DNA from 3 places in the Enterobacter sp. SA187 genome. Region 1 is predicted to be linked to each of the others. Evidence: predicted binding sites of a transcription regulator. Region 1 holds the regulator's gene; each other region holds the start of a gene.
What was found. Region 1 encodes PhoB, which activates phosphate uptake and scavenging genes when phosphate is short. Its sites were predicted from a motif close to CTGTCATAAAACTGNCNNAT; they were not measured.
Positions count from the first base shown of each region.

Region 2: the regulator PhoB is predicted to act here: its motif matches at 2,568-2,587, upstream of rpoH (RNA polymerase sigma factor RpoH).
Region 3: the regulator PhoB is predicted to act here: its motif matches at 2,239-2,258, upstream of uvrB (excinuclease ABC subunit UvrB).

Region 1 covers NZ_CP019113.1:2,165,040-2,170,084, reverse strand. The annotation lists gene phoR (phosphate regulon sensor histidine kinase PhoR) at 1-779, opposite strand, end outside; gene phoB (phosphate response regulator transcription factor PhoB) at 801-1,490, opposite strand; gene sbcD (exonuclease subunit SbcD) at 1,688-2,890, shown strand; gene sbcC (exonuclease subunit SbcC) at 2,887-5,045, shown strand, end outside.
Region 2 covers NZ_CP019113.1:851,996-857,040, reverse strand. The annotation lists gene ftsY (signal recognition particle-docking protein FtsY) at 1-760, shown strand, start outside; gene ftsE (cell division ATP-binding protein FtsE) at 763-1,431, shown strand; gene ftsX (permease-like cell division protein FtsX) at 1,424-2,479, shown strand; gene rpoH (RNA polymerase sigma factor RpoH) at 2,747-3,601, shown strand; gene BMF08_RS04255 (4-aminobutyrate--2-oxoglutarate transaminase) at 3,755-5,020, shown strand.
Region 3 covers NZ_CP019113.1:2,600,469-2,605,513, reverse strand. The annotation lists gene uvrB (excinuclease ABC subunit UvrB) at 1-2,006, opposite strand, end outside; gene BMF08_RS12455 (ABC transporter ATP-binding protein) at 2,770-3,492, shown strand; gene bioD (dethiobiotin synthase) at 3,455-4,156, opposite strand; gene bioC (malonyl-ACP O-methyltransferase BioC) at 4,149-4,904, opposite strand; gene bioF (8-amino-7-oxononanoate synthase) at 4,888-5,045, opposite strand, start outside.

The DNA.
Region 1 (5,045 bases):
AGCTGGCGCACCAGCCCTTCCATACGTGAGGTCTGCTCGCGCATAGTATGCAGCGCTTTTTCACGGGGCGCGCCTTCCAGCGTCTGCTCCTGCATCATCTCCAGATAACCCTGTAACACCGTCAATGGCGTGCGCAGTTCATGGCTGACGTTGGCGAAGAAGTTACGTCGCGCGCCTTCCAGCTGATGCATCTGCGTGACATCACGCGCCACCATCAGCAATTGCTGATCGCTGTAGGGCATGACGCGAATTTCCAGATGGCGGCCATTATTCAGCACCAGATTAAGGGGCTTAAGGAATTCCTGACGCTTCAGGTACTGGGTGAATTCGGGATAACGCAGCAGGTTGAGGATGTTCTGGCCGTTATCGTCCGGCCAGCGCAGACCCAGCAATTGCTGGGCCAGACCGTTACACCAGAAGATCACGCCTTCTGCGGTGGTAAGCACCACGGCGTCCGGCAGCGACTCCGCGCCGCTGCGGAAGCGTTTGATCAGGCTGCCCAGTTCGCGACGGCGTTTTTTGTTACGCATCTGCATCTGGTGCAGCCCGTATAACAGCGGCTCCCAGCTACCGTGGCCCGGCGGCGGCGTCATGCTTCTGTCCACCCAGAGCCACCAGGAGAGTTGCAGTAAGTTCCAGAAATGCCAGACCAGTAATCCGGTGACGGCCGCCAGCAAAAACCACGGCAGATAACCAAATATGGCGCCGAGCACCAGCGCCGGGATGCAACACAGCACCAGCTCCAGCACCAGCCTTTTCCATGACAGCCGTTCCAGCACGCGTCACACTCCCTTCAGATGTTAGAAACGGGTCGAAAAACGATAACCCGTACCGCGGACGGTCTGTACCATACGATCGTGGCCGCTATGTTCCAGCGCTTTACGCAGGCGGCGAATATGCACGTCAACCGTGCGATCTTCAACGTAAACGTTGGTGCCCCACACATGGTTCAGCAACTGTTCACGGCTGTAGACACGCTCCGGATGGGTCATAAAGAAGTGTAAAAGCTTAAATTCGGTAGGCCCCATATCAAGGGGATTTTCGCCGGTCATCACGCGGTGGGAAGTGGGATCCAGGCTTAACCCCTGCATTTCGATCACCTCTTCCACCGCCATCGGCGAGATGCGGCGCATCACGGCTTTAATACGCGCCACCAGCTCTTTTGGCGAGAACGGCTTGGTGATGTAATCATCCGCCCCGGTTTCCAGACCACGTACGCGATCTTCTTCCTCGCCGCGGGCGGTAAGCATCATCACCGGAATATCACGGGTCAGGGCTTCACGCTTCACATGTTTGATAAACTGAATACCGGAACCGCCCGGTAGCATCCAGTCGAGCAAAATGAGATCGGGCCAGGGTTCATTCAACTGGTTCACCGCGCTGTCATAATCTTCCGCTTCGACAGGCTGGAAGCCGTTTTGCTCGAGGACAAAGCATACCATTTCACGAATTGGAGCTTCATCTTCCACGACCAGAATGCGTCTCGCCATAATTTGCCCTGTATTTATTAAGTCGCCAGTATATGTTGCGGTGGCATTATGCGTCAGATTTATGACAGATTTATGAAAATGATGACTGCCTGATGACTCAAGCCGTTGTTTTATGACACTCGTGAAAAAACCGATAACTATCTTCACGCCGCTTAACGTTTATAATCGGCTTCACGCTTTTTTGCCATGGGATCGTTATGCGTCTTCTTCATACCTCTGACTGGCACCTGGGTCAAAACTTTTACAGCAAAAGCCGGGCCGCTGAACATGCCGCCTTTCTTGACTGGCTGCTGAAAACCGCGGAAGAACAGCAGGTGGATGTGATTATTGTCGCAGGCGACATTTTTGATACCGGCTCGCCGCCGAGCTATGCCCGCGAACTCTATAACCGCTTTGTGGTGAATCTACAGCAAACCGGCTGTCACCTGGTGGTGCTGGCGGGTAACCACGATTCCGTCGCCACGCTCAACGAATCCCGCGAAATTCTCGCCTTTTTAAACACCACCGTGGTCGCCACCGCGGGCAGCGCGCCCTTTATGCTCAAACGCCGTGACGGCACGCCGGGCGCGGTGTTCTGCCCGGTGCCGTTTTTACGCCCGCGCGACATCGTGCTAAGCCAGGCCGGGTTATCCGGCAGTCAGAAACAACAGCTTTTGCTGACCAGCATCACAGCGTATTACCAGCAGCAGTATGAAGACGCCTGCGCCCTGCGCGGGGAGCAGAGGCTGCCGGTTATTGCCAGCGGCCATCTGACCACCGTCGGAGCCAGCAAAAGTGACGCGGTGCGTGACATTTATATCGGCACGCTGGACGCCTTTCCGGCGCAGAACTTCCCGCCGGTGGATTATCTTGCTCTCGGCCATATTCATCGCCCGCAGCTGGTGGGCGGTCAGGAACATATCCGTTATTGCGGCTCCCCCATCGCGTTAAGTTTTGATGAAACCGGCAGGCCCAAAAGCGTCAATCTGGTGACTTTCAGCGACGGCAGGCTGACGGAGGTGACGCCGCTGACGGTGCCGGTTACCCAGCAACTGGCGGTGATCAAAGGCGATCTGGCGGCTATCGGCGAACAGCTTGAGCAATGGCGCGACCAGCCGGTCAGCCCGCCGGTGTGGCTGGATATTGAAATCACCACCGACGAATACCTGGCCGACGCGCAACGGAAAATCCAGGCGCTTACCGGGGATCTGCCGGTGGAAGTGTTGCTGGTGCGCCGCAGCCGGGAGCAGCGCGAACGTCTGCTGGCGGGCGAACTGCGCGAAACCCTGAGCGAACTGAAGGTGGAAGAAGTCTTTGAGCGGCGGCTGGCGCTGGAAAGCCTCGACGAGGCGCAAAACGCGCGTTTACAGACGCTGTTCGCGCAAACCGTTGACGCCCTGACGGAGGAAGACGACGCATGAAGATCCTCAGTCTGCGCCTGAAAAATATCAACTCCCTGAAAGGGGAATGGAAAATCGATTTCACCGCCGAGCCGTTCGCCAGTAATGGGCTGTTTGCCATCACCGGGCCGACGGGGGCGGGCAAAACCACCCTGCTCGACGCCATCTGTCTGGCGCTGTATCACGAAACGCCGCGTCTGAGCAGCGTCTCCCAGTCGCAAAACGATCTGATGACCCGCGATACCGCTGAATGTCTGGCGGAAGTGGAGTTTGAGGTCAAAGGCGTGGCTTACCGCGCTTTTTGGAGCCAGAACCGCGCCCGCAATCAGCCGGATGGCAATTTGCAGGCCCCGCGCGTGGAGCTGGCGCTGTGCGCCGATGGCAAAATCCTTGCCGATAAAGTGAAAGACAAGCTGGATCTGACTGCCACCCTGACCGGGCTGGACTATGGTCGTTTCACCCGCTCGATGCTGCTCTCCCAGGGTCAGTTTGCGGCCTTCCTGAATGCCAAACCCCGAGAGCGCGCTGAACTGCTGGAAGAGCTGACCGGTACCGAGATCTACGGTCAGATCTCCGCGATGGTCTTCGAAAAGCATAAAACCGCGCGACTGGAGCTGGAAAAACTCCAGGCCCAGGCCGACGGCGTGCAGCTGTTAAGCGACGAACAGGCACAGACGCTCAGCGCAGGTTTGCAGGCACTTACTGACGAAGAAAAACAGCTGCTCGCCGGGCAGCAGCAGGCGCAGGGACATCATCAGTGGCTGAGTGAAAGCCACCGGCTGAGCGGCGAACGCCAGCGGGCGCAGGAGGCGCTGACCGCCGCGCATGCGGCATTACAGGCCGCCGCCCCGGAACTGGAAAAGCTGACCCGCGCCCTGCCTGCGGAAAAATTACGTCCCCACTGGCAGCAGTTACAGGAACGCCAGCAGGCGTTGCGCCACGCGCAGGGCCAGCACGAAAATGTGAATACTCGCTTACAACAGGTGCGCACCGGGCTGCAACAGACCTGGCAACTGGCGAATATCACCGCTACCACCCTGAAAAACGATGTGGCGCAGGTGCAGCAGTGGCTCAGCGAAAACGATCGTTTTCGCTTATGGAGCGCGGAACTGGCGGGCTGGCGTCTGACCTTTGCCCAGCAGCAGCGGGATGAAAAACAGCGGGCGGAGCTGCAAAATACACTCCGTACAACAGAACAGGCGCTCGCCGCCCTGCCGCCTTCCCCGCTGAATCTGAATCTGGAAGAAGTAAGCGCTCATTTACAACAGCACTTAGCGGGCCGCAGCGGGCGTCAACAGCTGGCGATGCTGCACCCGCAGTTTGCTGCGCTGGCAAAACGTCAGGCGCAACAGCAGCAGGAACTGGCGGAGATGGACACGCAGATCGCGGCCTGGGATCTGCGGCTTGGGGCTATTCGTCAGCAATATAAAGACAAGCGCCAGCATGAAAGCGATGTGGAAAAGCTGGTGGAGCAGGAAAAGCTGATCCTGCGCCTCGAAGCGGAACGCGCGAACCTGCAACCGGATACGCCCTGCCCGCTGTGCGGATCCACGTCGCATCCTGCCGTGGCGGCCTATCAGGCATTGCAGCCGGGCGAAAATCAGCAGCGGCTGGCGGCGCTGAAAAAAGAGGTGGAAAGCCTGCGCGAACAGGGTTTTGCCCTGAAAGGCCAGCTGGATACCCAGCGTCAGCACCGGGACAAACTCGCCGCGGCTCTTACCGCGATTCAGGAGGAAAGCGCCACGCTTCACGCCCGCTGGCAGCAGCAGTGCGCGGCGCTGAACATCGCGCTGACGCCGCAGGACGACGTGAGCGGCTGGCTGGCGGAGCAGGATCAGCATGAGCAGCAGCTGCGCCAGCTGAATGAACGCTTAACCCTGGAAGCAAGGCTGCATAAAGAGCAGCAGCGGGATGCGCAGCTGGCGGCGGAGATCGCCCGGCAGCGCGATGCGCTGGACACCGCGCTGGCACAGCTGGGCCTGACGCGCCCGGCGGTGAGCGACGAAGCGGCCTGGCTGGCGGCGCGGCAGGAAGAGTCGCAGCGCTGGCAGCAGCAGCATGACAAACTGCCACAGCTGCGGGAACAACTGAGCCGCCTCGACAGCCTGCTGGCAACGCTCGCCGATGACGGCACCACGCCGCCGCCCCTGCCGGAGCAGCAACACGCCGCCGCGCT
Region 2 (5,045 bases), 1.3 Mb from region 1:
CCGTAAAATCATTACCAATCTGACGGAAGGGGCCAGCCGCAAACAGCTGCGCGATGCGGAATCGCTGTACGGTCTGCTGAAAGATGAAATGAGCGATATCCTCGCAAAAGTCGACGAACCGCTTAATATTGAAGGCAAAATGCCATTTGTTATTCTGATGGTTGGCGTTAACGGCGTGGGTAAAACCACCACCATCGGCAAGCTGGCGCGTCAGTTTGAGCAGCAGGGCAAATCGGTGATGCTGGCGGCAGGGGATACCTTCCGTGCGGCAGCGGTGGAACAGCTTCAGGTATGGGGCCAGCGTAACAACATTCCGGTGATCGCCCAGCACACCGGTGCGGACTCCGCCTCGGTGATTTTCGATGCCATCCAGGCGGCGAAATCCCGTAAGGTGGATGTGCTGATCGCCGATACCGCAGGGCGCTTGCAGAATAAAGCGCACCTGATGGAAGAGCTGAAGAAAATTGTCCGCGTGATGAAAAAGCTCGATGTCGACGCGCCGCATGAAGTGATGCTGACCATCGACGCCAGCACCGGACAAAATGCGGTAAGCCAGGCCAGACTGTTCCACGAAGCCGTCGGGCTGACCGGGATCACCCTGACCAAACTTGATGGTACCGCCAAAGGCGGCGTGATCTTCTCGGTAGCCGACCAGTTCGGTATTCCGATCCGCTATATCGGTACCGGCGAACGTATTGAAGACTTACGTCCGTTTAATGCGGGCGATTTTATAGAGGCACTTTTTGCCCGAGAGGATTAACAATGATTCGCTTTGAACATGTCAGCAAGGCTTATCTCGGCGGGAGACAGGCGTTGCAGGGGGTGACATTCCACCTGCAACCGGGCGAGATGGCGTTTCTGACCGGCCACTCCGGCGCAGGTAAAAGTACGCTGTTAAAGCTGATCTGCGGTATCGAGCGGCCAAGCGCCGGGAAAATCTGGTTTTCCGGGCATGAGATCAGCCGTCTGAAAAACCGCGAAGTGCCGTTTCTGCGTCGGCAGATCGGCATGATTTTTCAGGATCACCATCTGTTAATGGACCGTACGGTCTTTGACAACGTGGCGATCCCGCTGATTATCGCCGGGGCCAGCGGTGAAGACATTCGTCGTCGCGTATCGGCGGCGCTGGATAAAGTCGGGCTGCTCGACAAAGCGAAAAACTTTCCCATTCAGCTTTCCGGCGGTGAACAGCAGCGCGTGGGCATTGCCCGTGCGGTAGTGAACAAACCTGCGGTGCTGCTGGCGGACGAACCGACCGGTAACCTGGACGACGCGCTGTCGGAAGGGATTTTGCGTCTGTTTGAAGAATTCAACCGCGTTGGGGTAACGGTACTGATGGCCACGCACGACATGAGTCTGATTGCGCGCCGCTCGTACCGCATGCTGAGTCTGAGCGACGGTCATTTGCATGGAGGCCTGACGGGTGAATAAACGCGACGCAGTCAATCAAATCCGCCAGTTCGGCAATAAACTGGACCGCTTCCGTAAACCGGGACAGGGCAGCGGCGGCAACCGTGGCGGTTCCGGCCGCAGCAAAACGCCGCCGAAGCCTGGCTCGCGCAAGACCAACGTTTTTAATGAACAGATGCGCTACGCCTGGCAGGGCGCGGTGCAGGATCTGAAAAGCAAACCGCTGGCGACTCTGCTGACGGTGATGGTGATCGCCATCTCCCTGACGCTGCCGAGCGTCTGCTATATGGTGTACAAAAACGTTCACCAGGCCTCATCGCAGTATTACCCGTCGCCGCAAATTACCGTCTACTTCGATAAGACACTGGACGACGGCGCCGCGCAGCAGGTGGTCGGGCAGTTGCAGGCGGAACAGGGCGTCGAGAAGGTGAACTACCTGTCGCGGGAAGACGCGCTGGGCGAGTTCCGCAACTGGTCAGGCTTTGGCGGCGCGCTGGATATGCTGGAAGAAAACCCACTGCCCGCTGTGGCGGTCGTGGTGCCGAAAATCGACTTCCAGAATACCGAATCGCTGAATACCCTGCGCGACCGTATCACCCGCATTAACGGCATTGATGAAGTGCGGATGGACGACAGCTGGTTTGCGCGTCTGGCTGCGCTCACCGGGCTGGTGGGCCGCGTGTCTGTGATGATCGGCATTCTGATGGTGGCGGCGGTATTTCTCGTCATCGGTAACAGCGTGCGTCTGAGCATTTTCTCCCGTCGCGACAGCATCAACGTGCAGAAACTGATCGGCGCAACGGATGGCTTTATTCTACGTCCGTTCCTCTACGGCGGGGCGCTGCTCGGCTTTAGCGGGGCATTCCTGTCGCTCATTCTGTCGGAGATCCTGGTGATGCGGCTGTCATCGGCGGTGACGGAAGTGGCGAAGATTTTCGGCACCCAGTTTGAGCTAAGCGGCCTCTCATTTGACGAGTGTTTATTACTGCTGCTGGTGTGCTCAATGATTGGCTGGCTGGCCGCGTGGCTGGCAACGGTGCAACATTTACGTCACTTTACCCCCGACTAAAAATTCTCTGATATACTCTTTCCCTGCTGCATCGGATGTCTGTTAGCAGGGAAAGAGTCCCTGATCTCTCTTTTCTCCTGCTTAGCCTTTATCATAGTAATGTCACATTTTGTGCGTAATCTATTCACAACGTTGCATGGAACTTGTGGATAAAATCACTGTCTGATAAAAGTGTGGATGATATTCTCGCTGCTCATAAGCGCTGGCATGTTTGTTGCCTGAAGGGGACAAGCCGCCGCCAGTAAGAAGTACATTGAGAGGATTTGAATGACCAAAGAAATGCAAACTTTAGCTTTAGCCCCTGTTGGTAACCTGGAATCTTATATCCGGGCTGCGAACGCATGGCCGATGTTGACGGCTGATGAAGAGCGGGAGCTTGCTGAAAAGCTGCATTACCAGGGTTCACTGGAAGCAGCTAAAACGCTGATCCTGTCGCACCTGCGCTTTGTTGTTCATATTGCTCGTAACTACTCGGGCTATGGCCTTCCGCAGGCAGACCTGATTCAGGAAGGTAATATCGGCCTGATGAAAGCTGTGCGCCGCTTCAATCCGGAAGTGGGTGTGCGTCTGGTCTCTTTCGCCGTGCACTGGATCAAAGCCGAAATTCACGAATACGTGCTGCGTAACTGGCGTATTGTGAAGGTCGCCACCACTAAAGCGCAGCGTAAGCTGTTCTTTAACCTGCGTAAAACCAAGCAGCGTCTGGGCTGGTTTAATCAGGACGAAGTGGAAATGGTCGCCCGCGAGCTGGGTGTTTCCAGTAAAGACGTGCGTGAGATGGAATCCCGTATGGCCGCCCAGGACATGACCTTTGACATGTCGTCGGACGATGAATCCGACAGCCAGCCAATGGCGCCGGTACTCTATCTCCAGGATAAAACCTCTAACTTTGCCGACGGCATTGAAGACGATAACTGGGAAGAGCAGGCCGCGAACAAACTGACCGATGCGATGCAGGGTCTCGACGAGCGTAGCCAGGCGATCATTCGCGCCCGCTGGCTGGACGAAGACAACAAGTCTACATTGCAGGAACTGGCCGACCGCTATGGTGTTTCCGCTGAGCGTGTGCGCCAGCTGGAAAAGAACGCCATGAAAAAACTGCGTATCGCCATCGAAGCCTGATCTCCGCAAACCGCTTTTTGTGGTTTGACGTCAAAGACCCCTGGATGAAAGTCCGGGGGTTTTGTTTTTTTACGCCTGCTCTGGCGATTTTTTACCCTGTGGCAAACACTTACAGATGCGCATTTCGTGTTTATGGCATCTCAGGGGGTCAGGGTGAAAAATAACGAACTCAATGAAAGACGTTTACAGGCCACGCCGCGCGGCATTGGCGTGATGTGTAATTTTTATGCGGATAAAGCCGAAAACGCCACGCTGTGGGACGTGGAAGGCAACGAGGTGATCGACTTCGCCGCGGGCATTGCCGTGCTCAATACCGGGCATCGTCATCCGAAAGTGATGGCCGCCGTGGAAAAACAGCTGCACGCCTTTACGCACACGGCGTATCAAATCGTGCCCTATGAGAGTTACGTCGCGCTGGCGGAAAAAATCAACGCGCGCGTGCCAGTCGCAGGGCCTGCCAAAACCGCCTTTTTCTCGACCGGCGCTGAAGCGGTGGAAAACGCGGTGAAAATCGCCCGCGCGTACACTCGCAGGCCGGGTCTTATCACCTTTGGCGGCGGCTTTCATGGCCGCACCTATATGACGATGGCGATGACCGGCAAAGTCGCGCCCTACAAAATCGGCTTCGGTCCCTTCCCCGGATCGGTGTTTCACGCGCAGTACCCTAATACGCTGCATGGCGTGAGTACAGCCGATGCGCTGAACAGCCTTGAGCGTATTTTCAAAGCAGACATCGCGCCGGATCAGGTGGCGGCCATCGTGCTGGAGCCGGTGCAGGGTGAGGGCGGATTTGTCATCGCACCGGATGATTTCATGCAGGGACTGCGCGCCCTGTGTGATACCCACGGCATTCTCTTGATTGCCGACGAAGTGCAGACCGGCTTTGCCCGTACCGGCAAACTTTTTGCCATGGAGCATTTCAGCGTCAAACCCGATCTCATCACCATGGCGAAAAGCCTCGCCGGTGGGCTGCCGCTGTCGGCGGTAGCGGGACGCGCAGAGGTGATGGACGCGCCTGCGCCGGGCGGGCTGGGCGGCACCTATGCCGGAAACCCGCTGGCAGTGGCGGCAGCCCTGGCGGTGCTGGAGGTGATCGACGAAGAAAACCTGTGCCAGCGCGCGGCCCAACTGGGACAGCATCTGGTGGAAGTGCTGGAAAAAGCCAGAGCGGAGTGCCCGCAGATTGCCGGGATCCGCGCGCTGGGTTCCATGGTGGCGGTGGAGTTCGCCGATCCGCACAGCGGCGAGCCGTCGCCGGAATTTACCCGTCAGGTACAGGCGCGGGCGCTGGAGGCCGGACTGCTGCTGCTCAACTGCGGCGTGTACGGCAACGTGATACGTTTCCTCTATCCGCTGACCATTCCGGAAGCGCAGTTCCGGCAGGCGCTGGATATTATTCACGCGTCGCTAACCCGGTAAAAATGTTGTTACATATTCTGAAAAA
Region 3 (5,045 bases), 440 kb from region 1:
AACAATTCCCGCAGCTGGTGCAGCTGGTCGCGCACGGCAGCGGCTTCTTCGAACTCCAGATTTTGCGCGTGCTGCATCATCTGCGCTTCCAGTTCGTGGATCTTCTGCTGCATCGCTTTTGGCGTCAGCAGGCGTTCCAGGCTCTCTTCCACCACCGGCGAGCGGGACTTACCGCGGCCTTTCGCTTTGGTTTTCGCGATGTTCTCGCCCAGCGCCAGAATATCCACCACTTTCTTGTTCAGACCCTGCGGCGTAATGCCGTGCTCGACGTTGTACTGGTGCTGTTTCTCGCGACGACGTTCGGTTTCGCTGATGGCTTTCGCCATCGACGCGGTGATGCGATCGCCGTAGAGAATGGCTTTACCGTTAACGTTACGCGCCGCGCGACCGATGGTCTGGATCAGCGAGCGTTCAGAACGCAGGAAGCCTTCTTTGTCGGCATCGAGGATCGCCACCAGCGACACCTCCGGCATATCCAGCCCCTCACGCAAGAGGTTAATGCCCACCAGCACGTCAAATTCGCCAAGACGCAGGTCGCGGATGATCTCCATACGCTCCACGGTATCGATATCTGAGTGCAGATAGCGCACCTTTTCGCCATGCTCTTCGAGGTACTCGGTCAAATCCTCGGCCATACGTTTGGTGAGCGTGGTGACCAGCACACGCTCGTTGATGGCGACGCGCTTGCGGATCTCGGAAAGCAGATCGTCCACCTGGGTCGCCACCGGGCGCACTTCGATAATCGGATCCAGCAGGCCGGTCGGACGCACCACCTGGTCGACAATATCTTCCCCTGATTTTTCCAGCTCGTAAGGACCCGGCGTCGCCGACACGTAGATGGTCTGCGGCGCCAGGGCTTCGAACTCTTCAAATTTCATCGGACGGTTATCCAGCGCCGACGGCAGACGGAAGCCATATTCCACCAGCGTCTCTTTTCGCGCGCGGTCGCCACGGTACATGCCGCCGATCTGCGGGATGGTGACGTGGGATTCGTCCACCACCAGCAGGCCATCCGCAGGCAGATAGTCAAACAGCGTTGGCGGCGCTTCCCCCGGCCCGCGACCGGAAAGGTAGCGGGAGTAGTTTTCCACCCCGGAGCAATAGCCCAGTTCGTTCATCATTTCGAGGTCAAACTGGGTGCGCTGCGTCAGGCGCTGCTCTTCCAGCAGTTTATTATTAGCAAGCAGGGTCTGACGGCGGTCGGCGAGATCGACTTTGATCTCTTCCATCGCCTGCACGATACGTTCGCGCGGCGTTACATAGTGCGTTTTCGGATACACGGTAAAGCGCTGGATAGACGATTCCACATGCCCGGTAAGCGGATCAAACAGCGACAGGCGCTCCACCTCTTCGTCGAACAGTTCGACGCGCAGCGCCATATCGTCGGATTCCGCCGGGAAAATATCGATCACTTCGCCGCGCACGCGGAATGTGCCGCGCTGGAACGCCTGATCGTTACGGGTGTATTGCAACTCCGCCAGGCGGCGCACGATGGCGCGCTGATCGATGATCATACCGGTGGTCAGGTGCAGCATCATTTTCAGGTACAGATCAGGATCGCCCAGACCGTAAATGGCCGATACGGAAGCCACCACCACCACGTCACGACGCTCCAGCAGGGCTTTGGTCGCCGACAGACGCATCTGTTCGATATGCTCGTTCACCGACGAATCTTTTTCGATAAAGGTGTCAGAGCTCGGCACATAGGCTTCCGGCTGGTAGTAATCGTAGTAGGAGACGAAATATTCCACGGCGTTATCCGGGAAGAACTCTTTCATCTCGCCATAGAGCTGCGCGGCCAGGGTTTTGTTAGGCGCCAGCACCATGGTCGGACGCTGAAGGTCGGCGATCACATTAGCGATGGTGAACGTTTTCCCTGAACCGGTTACCCCCAGCAAGGTTTGGTGCGCCAGTCCGTCTTCCAGCCCTTCTTTCAGGCGACGGATGGCCTCTGGCTGATCGCCAGAAGGTTTAAACGCAGAATTCAGTTTGAACGGTTTACTCATGAACGGCTACCTGGTGGAGGAATGAGCGGGCAGGTGATTAATTTTACTCGCGACGGCGATTTTTGCCAATAAAAAATACTGGATGAAAAACCAGTATCAGGCTAGTTTATGAAAGTGGAGGCGTAAACCTGCGCGCGCAACGGGCGGGACTTTATCCTGCCTGCGGCATAAAACGCTGCGCTAAAAAGGTTATCCCCAAAAAGTTTTCCTATTTAACATTTGTCAAGTGATGTCATGAAAGTTTTGTGGCAGTCAGTGACACTTTTTTTACAGGCATTGCTTTTATACAAGTTATTGATATTAAATAAATATACTGAAAAGCCGCGTTTCGCATCAATTCATGTCCAGGCCGCATGAACTCTCGCTTCTCACGTGTTTTCTAACTCTAATGCACATGGTTATCCACAGGAATAGTGGATAACTCCCGCCAGGCCATATCCCCTGCCGCTCAGCAAATTCCCGGTTTCAGGCGAGACGGCAATAACAAAAAATTTTTATCACTAAATTTTGCGTGGAACAAAGTGTGCCGTCGGGTAAAAGCCTGGCGATTCGGTGACCAAACCGTTTCGCTGATGCACCCTTTTCGCCTGCCACGCACCCACAGCGTGCAGGATTTTCTGCGGTAATCTCAGCGTGCGGTAAATTCCCGTCTTTTTGGTCATCCTGCTCCGAAAAATACGACTTTTGTCGGAGGTGGCAAGTCTTTTGCAACATCTCGTTTACAGAGTCAGCGCCAGTAGCCACCAGCAACAGGAGAAGCCCGATGTTACGTCTACGCGCAGTAAATCAGTATTACGGCGATCAGCATACGCTGTGGAACGTGGATTTAGATTTAGTGCCCGGCACCTGTACCACGGTGATGGGCTTACAGGGGATGGGGAAAACCACGCTGGTAAACTGTATCACCGGCAATCTGCCCATAGAGAGCGGCAGCATTATCTGGCAGGAAGCCAGCGCCCCGCCGCTGGATCTGTTACAGGTGACGGCGGCGCACCGCACGGCGATGGGGATTGGTTATGTGCCGCAGGATCGGCGGATCTTTTCCCAGCTGACGGTCGAGGAAAATCTGCATATTGCGATGCTGGCGGCAGGCGAGCCGGGCTGTGCGGTGACACCGGCGATCTACGATCTCTTTCCGGAACTGTACGCGCTGCGCCAGGTAAAGGGCGCGGGCTTGTCCGAAGACGACCAGTATCAGCTGGCGCTGGCCCGCGCACTGGTCACCCAACCGCGTTTGCTGATCCTTGATGAACCGACGCGGGGCGCGGGCCAGGCCTTTATCCATAAGCTCGGCAATTTACTGGTGCGGCTGAATCAGGATCTCGGCATGACCATCCTGCTGGCGGAGCAGCATTTGTCGTTTATCCGCCGCGTTGCCGACCGCTTCTGCCTGCTGCATCGCGGGCGCAACGTGGCGCAGGGGCATGTGCATCAGTTAGATGACCAGCTTATTTCCCACTGGATGACGCAGGATCAAGACCGCTGAGATCAAGATAATGACCGTTTTGCCGTTCCAGCGGCGCGTCTGCAAGCCAGGGGATCTCCCCCAGAAAAGGGGCGGGCAGCACGCGTCGCAGCGTTTCCAGATACTCCGCATGACGTTTGCCCGGCGGCTGCACGTCGTTGGCGATCCAGCCTGCCAGCCGTAACCCCGCCTGACGTACCGCCAGCGCGGTAAGCATCGCATGATTAATACAGCCGAGCTTCACGCCGACCACAAGTATTACCGGCAGCGCTTCCTGTCTCACCCAGTCCGCATAACTCTGGCGTTCTGTCAGCGGGGTGAACCAGCCGCCAGCGCCTTCCACCAGCACCCAGTCCGCCTGTGTTTCCAGCGCGCGTAAGCCTGCTGACATCACGCCAAAATCAATGGGGATCCCCTGATCGGCGCTGACGATATGCGGCGAGGTCGGCTCGGCAAAGATATAGGGATTTACCGCCTCATAGTCCAGCGTCAGGCTGGCGTGGCATTGCAGGGCCAGCGCGTCGCTGTTGCGCAGCCCGTCCAGGGTCATCTCGCTGCCGGAGGCCACAGGTTTATAACCCGCAGTGCGTTTTCCCCGCGCGGTTGCCGCCTGCAACAGCGCGCAGCTGGCGACGGTTTTCCCCACTTCGGTGTCCGTACCGGTGACAAAATAGCGTTCAGTCACGTTCAATTACTCCCCAGAATAGTGAATATGTCAGCGGATAGCGTCCCGCGCGTTGCGGCCACGCCAGCTGCAGGCGTTGCAGTTGTCCGCGGGTCAGCGCCTGGGCCTGACGCCCTTCATGCAGATGCGTGGCGCCGATGCCCTTCAGCGAACGCATGGCGCTGAGCGCATCGTCAAAATCCAGCGTGATATGCGCGAGCCCGCTGCGGCCGCGCCAGCCACTCACCGTGTCAGTCAGCTGCTGCGCCGGTAAAAAACGGTTGGCGTGCGGGTGATGATCCACCGCCTGCCAGGCCTGATTCAGCTCCGGCAGGGAGCCTGCCGCCAGCGTGGTAAAGGCCACCGCGCCACCGGGACGCACCACGCGGTTCAGCTCGCTTAACGCCTGATGCAGATCGTCACACCACTGCACCGCCAGATTGCTCCACGCCAGGTCAAACTGCGCGTGGTCAAAGGGCATCGCTTCAATATCTGCCAGCACATAGTGATGCGCGGCCTGCTGGCGGCGGGCTTCGTCGAGCATGGGCGCGGAGAGATCAAGCGCAGTCACCTGCGCGCCCTGCTCACGCCAGTAACGGCTGAGGGTTCCCGGACCGCAACCGGCGTCGAGCACCCGTTCAACGGATCGTTCACCGGTCATCGCCAGCAGCAGTTCGGCGCTTTGCGTCTGCAATTGCGCATGATGGGCATAGCCCTGCGCGGCGCGGCCAAAGGCGGCGGCGACCGCAGATTTATTCACCGGCGTCATGCAGCGCCTCCAGCAAACGATCAATGTCCTGCGGTTCATGATCTGCCGTCAGGGTCAGCCGCAGACGCGCGGTGCCCGGCGGCACGGTGGGCGGGCGGATCGCCGTCACCCAGCAGCCCGCCTGCCGCAGCCGCGCGGCCA